3 regions of the Chryseobacterium sp. IT-36CA2 genome follow, and region 3 is predicted to be linked to each of the others. Evidence: riboswitches for the same ligand, from Rfam matches in the RefSeq annotation. Region 3 holds a riboswitch; each other region holds the start of a gene.
What was found. Region 3 has a riboswitch for cobalamin ahead of ACM6F9_RS04780 (TonB-dependent receptor plug domain-containing protein). Riboswitches for the same ligand answer to the same signal wherever they lie in the genome.
Positions count from the first base shown of each region.

Region 1 (3,280 bases), on a different contig from region 3:
GTGCTTAATCCGATGATATATAATGTCTTACGCATCAGTTTGGTTTTTGGATGATTTATTACCTCAAAAATACACAAAATTTTCTTGAATTTTATTTGGTAAATAAAGAAATCTATTCTATATTTGCACTCGCAATAACGGAACAACGATCATTAAAAAATAAACAAAAAGGAGGGTTGCCAGAGTGGTTAATGGAGCAGTTTGCTAAACTGTCGACGCGAAAGTGTCGCAAGGGTTCGAATCCCTTACCCTCCGCTCATTTATATACTCGGGGCGTAGCGTAGTCCGGTCATCGCGCCTGGTTTGGGACCAGGAGGTCGCAGGTTCGAATCCTGCCGCCCCGACTGTTTTAGTAGTTTTCTCAAAACTACTCAATGGGTGCGTAGCTCAGCTGGATAGAGCATCTGCCTTCTAAGCAGACGGTCAAAGGTTCGAATCCTTTCGCGCTCACTTAAAGACTTACTATTTTTAGTAAGTCTTTTTTGTTTTTCATGGTTTTCATTGATCAAAAATAAAAATCTTAAACAGAGAAACTATTAATACAAGATTAATTATCTGTAAAGTATTGCCCAAACCATTGATCAAAACTTTCTTTATATTGAGCCTGAGCATTTTTAATCAGTAAGTCAGGTTCTTCAATTTGATTTAAACCATAATCTCCTTTCATCCACGTCAAGTATTTGTTTAAATCTTCACTCTCTTCATAATCGTCTTCCTCTTTATAAAAATAAGCCTCATCGAAATCTACTGAAATTTCAGTGTCAAAAGTGAGTAAATGTAAAAGCTGTACAATATTTTCAGCAACAATATGAACACCTCCTTCATCTCCAAAAACTACAACAGGCATTTTATGTAAAGGCTGATCCGTTCCATTATTCCAGATGGCATAGAATGAACCGGAACCATTGGCCTGAGCAAAAGGCAGCATGCTATTCAAAAAATTTTCGTCATCACTCCAGCTTTTCAATCCAGACTTACTATCGATTAAAACACCAAAACCTTGTGAATAGTTTTCAAACGAGGAAACAGTATTCTGGAAATAGATCAGTTTTTCCAGCTCTACCGGAATGTCACTCAAACCCAAGTTTTGTTTAAATTCTACAATGTCTACCATGATCAATTATATATGATTAATAAAATTTATAAAATGAAAGAAGAACAGTAAATTTATTAACTATCTTTAATTTTCCGGTTATCTTTTATATTAATTTAACAACACAATTCATCCCTTTCTCTTCTAAAATACACATCACAACTTACGCATTTTCAATAGATTACATTAAAAAAAACTATTGATTACATAAAATATCTTTTCCGTTATTATAAAATACTTATATTTACCACCAAGGAGTTCTTAAAACCTTCTTTATCAACCGAAACTGGTTACACTTAGCTGTGTATTAAAAGGGAATCGTGTGCAAATCACGAACTGTCGCGCAACTGTAAGTAACAAACAAAAAGTTTTTATCCATTGATATCCACTGTATATCTTTCATACGGGAAGGATGATAAAAACCGTTACAAGTCAGGAGACCTGCCTATTTCGTATTGACGATGCTTTCGCGATTTGAAGCTTACAGTCAGGTATGATGCGATATGGATATAGTGCGATAACTTTTTTATCAAACTGTGTTATTTTTTTGAGATGAATATGAGTGTACATTAGGTGCTTCTCATGATTTTTTAGCTCATTCGTATCCCCCTTTCCGTAATTTTTCTTTTTTCATAAAGCACCGCGAAGTTTACAGAGAACTTTTTATTGAATTTAATCAATGTAAAAAGTGATGGTGTACCAAAGCAATCTTAATTATTCGTGGAGTCACAACAGGTTTATTTTACAGACCCGGACAATCAGAATTTTTCAAAATTCTCAACATCTGCACGACTGTATGCTTTCTCAATTCATTTACCTCCTTTTCTTTTTTACTCAAAAGCTAAGTCTTAACAGATTTTCTGTTTCTTCACTAACAAACAAATTTCAACTCAACAATACATATTAAAATGATCAAAAATGAAAACTGGAAGTCCCCCGGCTTAAAATTCCGGGAGGCCATGGAAAAAGAAAATCCCCTCCAGATTGTAGGAGCCATCAATGCAAACCATGCATTATTGGCGCAGCAGGCTGGTTTTAATGCTATTTATCTTTCAGGAGGAGGTGTTGCTGCAGGGTCTTTAGGAATTCCTGATTTAGGAATCACTACTCTGGATGATGTACTCATCGATGTTCAGCGTATTACTAATATTTGTGATCTACCCCTTTTGGTAGATATTGATACAGGATTTGGGCCTTCTGCCTTTAATGTTGCCCGAACTATAAAATCATTAATTAAAGCAGGAGCAGCAGCCATTCACATTGAAGATCAGGTGGGTGCAAAACGCTGCGGACACCGTCCCGGCAAAGAAATCGTAAGCAAAGAAGAGATGGTAGACCGACTTAAAGCCGCTGCAGATGCCCGCACCGATGAAAATTTTGTGATTGGAGCAAGAACAGATGCTTTTGCGAATGAAGGTCTGGAAAAAACATTAGAAAGAGCCATTGCTTATAAAGAAGCTGGTGCAGATTTCATTTTTGCCGAAGCCGTGCCTGATTTAAGCTTTTATCAAAAATTTGTTGATGCTACTGGGATCCCTGTACTGGCTAATATCACAGAATTTGGGATGATCAAAATGTACACTGTAGAAGAATTAAAAAATGCTGGCGTAGGGCTCGTCCTCTACCCTCTTTCTGCCTTCAGAGCAGCCAATAAAGCAGCACAGAATGTATACCAGCATATCCGTAAAGACGGGACGCAAGCTAATGTGCTGGATACAATGCAGACAAGAGAAGAACTCTATCAAAGTATTGGATACCACGATTATGAACAAAAATTAGATAACCTTTTTAAACAAAATACTCATGTCAACGAATAGCGAACCAACATTTAAACCTAAAAAAAGTGTAGCTCTTTCCGGAGTAACAGCAGGTAATACCGCTCTTTGCAGTGTAGGAAAAAGTGGAAATGATCTTCATTACAGAGGTTATGATATTTTGGATCTTGCAGAGAGAGCACAATTCGAAGAAGTAGCTTACCTGCTTATCTATGGTCAGCTGCCTACTGAAGCTCAATTAAAAAATTATAAAGCAAAATTAAAATCCCTGAGAGGACTTCCCCACTCTGTAAGAAATATTTTAAAAAGTATTCCGGCAGCGGCGCATCCAATGGATGTTATGCGTTCTATGGTTTCAGCAATTGGAAGTATCCAGCCTGAAAAAGACGATCACAATGTGGCTGGGGCAAGA
Region 1 is NZ_CATKPG010000023.1:430,352-433,631, forward strand. Features, by position in the region: gene ACM6F9_RS18885 (N-acetylmuramoyl-L-alanine amidase) at 1-35, opposite strand, end outside; tRNA gene ACM6F9_RS18890 (tRNA-Ser) at 171-255, shown strand; tRNA gene ACM6F9_RS18895 (tRNA-Pro) at 270-344, shown strand; tRNA gene ACM6F9_RS18900 (tRNA-Arg) at 377-450, shown strand; gene ACM6F9_RS18905 (hypothetical protein) at 548-1,114, opposite strand; cobalamin riboswitch at 1,364-1,557, shown strand; gene prpB (methylisocitrate lyase) at 2,002-2,910, shown strand; gene prpC (2-methylcitrate synthase) at 2,897-3,280, shown strand, end outside.
Region 1: it holds a riboswitch for cobalamin, as region 3 does, so the genes downstream of both, prpB (methylisocitrate lyase) here and ACM6F9_RS04780 (TonB-dependent receptor plug domain-containing protein) in region 3, are expected to answer to the same signal.

Region 2 (3,280 bases), on a different contig from region 3:
TATGCAAAATGGCCCATGAAGACCGGTTTAGAACTATATTGCAGTCTGGAAAAAGATAATACTGTTAATGAGATGTTTTTCACTACTTCAGATAATAAATCTTTAGTGGTAGAAGGACTTCCTTTTGGTCTTATTCTGAATAAAAGTACATTGCAGGATAGTAAAAACAGATTCAGTAAATACCATGCAAAAACACAGAAGCTGGGAGCAGACAGTGAATTTCCAGGAGGTTCAAAACTGGTTTTTAAGAAAGGAAAACATTATGCAACGTTACTTTTTGACAACAAAAACCTGTTGAAATCATTGGGTTTAACAACAGTACTTATTGATCCGGCAGCCAATTAATCGCTGGAAAATTTCAAAATAATAAAAAATCCGTCAAATAATGACGGATTTTTTTATGTATAGAGTGGTTGGATTATAAGAGAAATCTATATCGTTAATCCATGATTGTTTTTCACTTCAGCCATGACAAAAGTACTATGAGTACTTCCGATGGAATCTACGGATCCCAGTTTATTAAATACAAAATCCTGGTAATGTTTCATATCTCTTACCTGAACTTTCAGCAGGAAGTCAAAATCTCCGGAAATATTATAGCACTCAGCCACTTCTTCAATTTCTAAAATTTCTTTTACAAAATCATAACCCACAGATCTGTCGTGAATTTTCAATTTGATCTGACAGAAAACAGTAAATCCCCGGTTCAGTTTTTCAGCATCAAGAACTGCAGCATATCTTTTAACAAAACCATCTTGTTCCAGCCTTTTCACCCTTTCAAAAACAGGTGAAGTAGAGAGGTTCACTTCCTTTGCCAGTTCTTTAACGGTCAATTTGGCATTTTTCTGGAGCAGCCTGAGCAGCTGTAAATCCTTATTATCGAGTTGTTCCACAGAATATTATTCTTTTAAATGATTAAAACAGTCAAATGTAAAGAATTATATGCTTTTATTTGAATTTTTAAAAGTTTAATTTGCTTAATTATTTCTTATTGATTGTGCTTTTATTCTGTATTGCTAATTTTACACAAAATTAAAAACTTTTACTGATGACAGTTGTTAAAGGTAAAAGTACAGTTCTTTATAGATACTTCATCAAACAGGAAAGGTTTTACTTAAGGTAGATTAATAGGGAATCGTGTGAGAATCACGAGCTGTCGCGCAACTGTAAGTAACACACCAAAAGTTTCTGTCCTTGTATATCCACTGCCAAAAGCGGGAAGGATGACGGAAACTGTTACAAGTCAGGAGACCTGCCTTTACTGAATTGACAATGCTTTCGCGGTCTGAAGCTTTTGGGTCATACAGATGATATATCAGATATGTATTTTCTATCGAGTGGAAATACATTGCCTGCTATGTCACTACTTTCCTGAAATTTCTTCCGCAAAAACATGAAGAAGCATTTTAAAGGACTTTTCCAATAAGTTTAATTAAAAAGTTTTAAAAAATGCAAACTCACATTCTGGGCTATCCGCGTATTGGTAGCAAAAGAGAACTCAAAAAAGCCTGCGAGCAGTATTGGTCAGGTAAAATCCTTCTGGAAGAACTTCTGAATACCGGAAGAAATATCTGTAACCAAAACTGGAATATTCAGAAAGAAGCCGGAATAGACCTTATTCCGTGTAATGATTTTTCATATTATGATCAGGTATTAGATATGAGCCTTGTGGTTGGAGCAATCCCTACACGCTATCATGAAGTTGTGCTTAAGAAGAACAATTCTGAACTGGATCTTTATTTTGCCATGGCAAGAGGATATCAGAAAGATGGATTGGATATCACAGCAATGGAAATGACCAAATGGTTTGATACCAATTATCATTACATCGTTCCGGAATTTTATAAAAACCAGCAGTTTAAATTAAGCTCAGACAAAATTTTCAATGAATTTGCTGGGGCAAAACAAGCTGGAATCAATGCAAAACCTGTCATTATCGGATTGGTTTCTTATCTTCTTTTAGGAAAGGAAAAAGAAGAAGGATTTGATAAGTTAGATCTTGCCGGAAATCTTCTTCCAGTATACACAGAAATTTTAACCAAGCTTCAGGATCAGGGTGCTGAATGGATTCAGTTTGATGAACCTTTTCTGGCATTGGATTTAACTGAAAAAGCAAAAGAAATTTATCTTTCTGTATATACTGAAATAAGAAAACGTTTCCCGAAACTGAAATTTATTGTTGCCACTTATTTTGACGGATTAAAGGATAATGCATCGCTTGCTGTTTCACTTCCGGTGAACACACTACATATTGATCTGGTAAGAAATCCTGAACAGCTGGATGATATACTGAATGTTATTCCGGAAAGCTTAAGTCTTTCATTAGGGGTAATTGACGGCAGAAATATCTGGAAAAATAATTATGAAAAATCGCTGTCTTTCATCAGAAAAGCAGTTGAGAAATTAGGATCTGAAAGAATTTTCATCGCACCATCATGTTCATTGCTTCATTCACCGTGTGATCTGGATTTTGAAACCAGTCTTAATCCTGAAATCAAAAACTGGCTGGCTTTTGCCAAACAAAAAGTGGCGGAAGTGGTTACCCTTAAGGAACTGGCAGCAGGAACAGAAAATGAACAGATTCTTGAAGCATTCGAAGAAAATAAAAAATCAATTGAAAGCAGAAGAACCTCTTCTCTTATTCATAATGATCAGGTGAAGCAAAGAGCCAATGCTGTTACCGAAAAAGATGCTCAGAGAATAAATACCTTCAAAATTCGTAAAGAAGAACAGCAGGAAGTATTGCAGCTTCCTTTATTCCCAACCACAACCATTGGATCATTCCCGCAGACAACAGAGGTAAGAAGCTGGAGAGCACAATTCAAAAAAGGAGAGCTTACCGCAGAACAATATGATACTTTACTGAAAGAGGAAACTCAGAGAACAATCCGTTGGCAGGAAGACATCGGAATTGATGTATTGGTTCACGGGGAATTTGAGCGTAATGACATGGTAGAATACTTCGGAGAACAGCTGGAAGGATTTGTTTTCACTAAAAACGGATGGGTACAAAGCTATGGAAGCCGTTGTGTAAAACCTCCTGTGATCTTTGGTGATGTTTCCCGCCCGACTCCTATGACGGTTTATTGGTCTCAATATGCACAATCCCAGACTGAAAAATGGGTAAAAGGAATGCTGACAGGTCCGGTTACGATTTTACAATGGTCTTTTGTACGTGATGATCAGCCTCGTTCCGAAACGTGTAAGCAGATTGCTTTGGCGATCCGTGATGAAGTCGTGGATCTGGAAAAAGCTGGGATCAGGATTATTCAGATTGACG
Region 2 is NZ_CATKPG010000022.1:400,022-403,301, forward strand. Features, by position in the region: gene ACM6F9_RS16575 (hypothetical protein) at 1-345, shown strand, start outside; gene ACM6F9_RS16580 (Lrp/AsnC family transcriptional regulator) at 432-893, opposite strand; cobalamin riboswitch at 1,089-1,275, shown strand; gene metE (5-methyltetrahydropteroyltriglutamate--homocysteine S-methyltransferase) at 1,450-3,280, shown strand, end outside.
Region 2: it holds a riboswitch for cobalamin, as region 3 does, so the genes downstream of both, metE (5-methyltetrahydropteroyltriglutamate--homocysteine S-methyltransferase) here and ACM6F9_RS04780 (TonB-dependent receptor plug domain-containing protein) in region 3, are expected to answer to the same signal.

Region 3 (3,280 bases):
GCATACAAGTGCCGGAGGAGTCTACAAATGGGATACTGCCGGGGGACTTGTACAGATAGGTTCAATATCAAACGGATATCCGGCTGCGGGAAGAACTATTGTTTCCAATGACGGAACTAAAATCTCGTCTTCCATTACCAATGCGGCCACGGGATTCAATGAAATATCAACTTATGATGTAGCGAGTTCTACCTGGGTAAACAGAGGAGGGCTTGTTCCCACCGGATGGGACGGAAGTGTAAGCTCTACCTGGGGAATGACTACAAACGGAAATACCATTGTAGGTCTGGGTTTTCTTACCGCAGCAAATGCACACGCTGTAAAATGGGATGAGGCAAACGGAATGGTAGATTTGGGAAGTATGGTTCCTGGACGCAGCTCAAGAGCCAATGCCATCAATGCAGCGGGAACGGTGATTGTTGGGTGGCAGGATGAACCAACAGGTACCAGAAGCGGTGCAAAATGGCAGGATGGGGTAGAAAGCTTTATTACTGATAATAACGGAAATAATGTAGGCGAAGCAGGTGGAATTTCTGCAGACGGGAATACCATTATAGGGTCAGCAAACCCTAATCCCTATGTATGGAATGCTGTAAGCGGACTTACTTATATAACACATCCTAATGCCTCATTCAGTTTCAAAGGAGGGGCAACAGGGATTTCGGCTGATGGGAAAGTGGTAATTGGATTTTACAGAGCATTTGGAGCACCTCCTATGTCGGGAGAAGGCTTTATCTGGACTTCATCTACCGGAAGGATCAATCTGAATGATTATGCCGTATCCTTAGGAATTGCAACCAATGGAGTAACGATGGGACTTCCTTTGGCCATTTCACAGGACGGAAAGAAAATTGCCGGAACAGGGACGAATGCTTCAGGGCAGATGATCGCTTTCTATCTGGATATTACAGCGTTTTTATCAGTGAACGATACTGTAAAAGAGAAAAACAGCATAGGTATTTATCCTAATCCGACAGCTGATATGCTTTATTTTAAAGGAAAAGGAAGAATAGAGAAAGCTGAAATTTATAATTTGGTTGGACAAAGGGTGAAAACATTCAATACTGTTGAAGGGCAGATTGATGTTTCATCCTTGTCAAAAGGAGACTATATTCTTAGATATTCTTTGAAGGAAGGAAAACAGGAAAGCTATAAGTTTATAAAAAAATAACATATATAAATAGTAAAGTAGTGGGATGAATGGCCGTTTTCAATATTGAAAGCGGCTGTTCTTTTTTATTTACTGAATTAAAAAGATAGGTTTTTTTAAGCGTAGGGTGGTTTTTTGGCGAATACATATAAAAAACTATCTTTGCAAAAATTTTGGTTTCCAGTATTTTGGAATGAAAAGGGAATCGGGTGTAACTCCCGGACTGTCCCCGCAACTGTAAATCGCAACAAAAGTTTCTGCAAAAAGCCACTGTCTTAAAACGGGAAGGAGCAGAATGCGAAAGTCAGGAGACCTGCCAGAATTATAATTAAAAAACATATTGCTTTCGGAGGAAAAGTAAAAAAGTATGGATATAAAAAGATCTTTAGTACTGCTTTTTTCATCATATGGCTGTTTTCTTTTTGGACAAGAGAAAGCCATAGATACTATTTATGTCTTCGACAACCAGATGAATAGGGTGAAGCTTTTTCATCCTGTAAAAACAATTTCGGCAGAAGATGCTGAGAAAAACTCCAGTAACCTTTCCGAACTCCTGAGATTTCAGTCGCAGGTTTTTATCAAAGAAAATGGCCGTGGTGCTGTTTCTTCACCATCTTTCAGAGGAACTACCGCACAGCAGACCGCTTTTGTATGGAACGGAATTAATATCAATTCCAACTTTTTGGGACAGGGAGATATCAATAATATTGCTTTGTTTGGCTACGATCAGATCGGAATAAAAGCCGGCGGAGGAAGTGTAATATACGGAAGTGGTGCTATCGGAGGAAGTATCCACCTGAATAATACCCTTGATTTTAATAAAGGGTTCCATGGTTCCTTATTTTCAGAAGTCGCTTCTTTTAATACCTATAATAATTTTATAAAAGGTTCTTACAGCAATGATAAGTTCAGTTTTAAAGCTTCCGGAAATTATTCTGTAAGTGAAAATAATTATAAGGTAAGTGATCTGAATTACATCAACAGAAACGGAAATTATTACAATACAACATTCAATGTAGGAGCATCCTATAAAATAACGAATGATCATAAAATTTCGTGGCAGAGCCAGTTTTTTGATTCTTCACAGCATTATCCTGTGTATGAGGAAACGGGAACAAAAACGAAATATAAAACGCAAAGTGTAAGAAGTCTTCTTTCCTGGGACTGGAACAAAGCAAAGTTCAGCAATTCCCTTAAAGCGGCTTATACAGAGGAGAATTTTCAGTATTTCGGTTCATTAAATCTGCCTAAATCCAGTGGCGGAACAGGGAAGAATTATATTTTTAAAAATGATTTCAATTATTTCCTGAATTCAAAATGGAATTTTAATATTATCGGAGAATTTCAGATCAATAAAGGAGAAGGATACCAAAGCGGAATAGCCAGTGTCAGCAGAAATGTGGGCTCAATATCAGGATTGTTGAGGTATTTTGCGACGAAAGACCTTCGTTTTGAAGGTGGATTCAAGAAAGATTTTGTGGAAGATGTAAACTCACCGTTGATGTATTCATTCTCCGGAAAATGGAGTGCTGCAAAATGGTATGATGTAAGTGTGAATGTGTCAAAAAACTTCAGATATCCGTCCTTCAATGATATTTATTATGAACCGGGAGGAAATAAAGATTTAAGACCGGAAACTTCTACTCAGGTAGATATGACAAATGAATTCAAAGTAGGGGATTTCAGACTTACTTTGTCTCCTTATTATATGAATGTGACCGATCTTATTGTATGGCTTCCAACTGCTTTGGGCTACTGGCAGGCATTCAATGTCAATAAATCTGAATCTTACGGACTGGAATCTCAACTGTCTTTCAGCAAACAGCTGGGCAATCATAAAATCCGCGCGAATGCAGGATACTATTATGCAAAATCTATTGACAAAGAAACAAAGATGCAAAGACCTTACGTTCCTATGCACAGAGGAAATGTAAATGTAGATTATGAATATGGTTTCTTTAAGTTTTTTGCTCAGGCACTCCTGAATGGTATTACCTATACCACAAGTGATGAAAAGAGATCAGATGCTATAGATCCTTATTTTCTTTTAAATATGGGTGTTTCTGCAACTTTAGAAAAAAAATATACCTTAGGGTTTAAAGTGAATAATCTTACGGATACTTATTATAA
Region 3 is NZ_CATKPG010000011.1:869,513-872,792, forward strand. Features, by position in the region: gene ACM6F9_RS04775 (T9SS type A sorting domain-containing protein) at 1-1,171, shown strand, start outside; cobalamin riboswitch at 1,308-1,486, shown strand; gene ACM6F9_RS04780 (TonB-dependent receptor plug domain-containing protein) at 1,518-3,280, shown strand, end outside.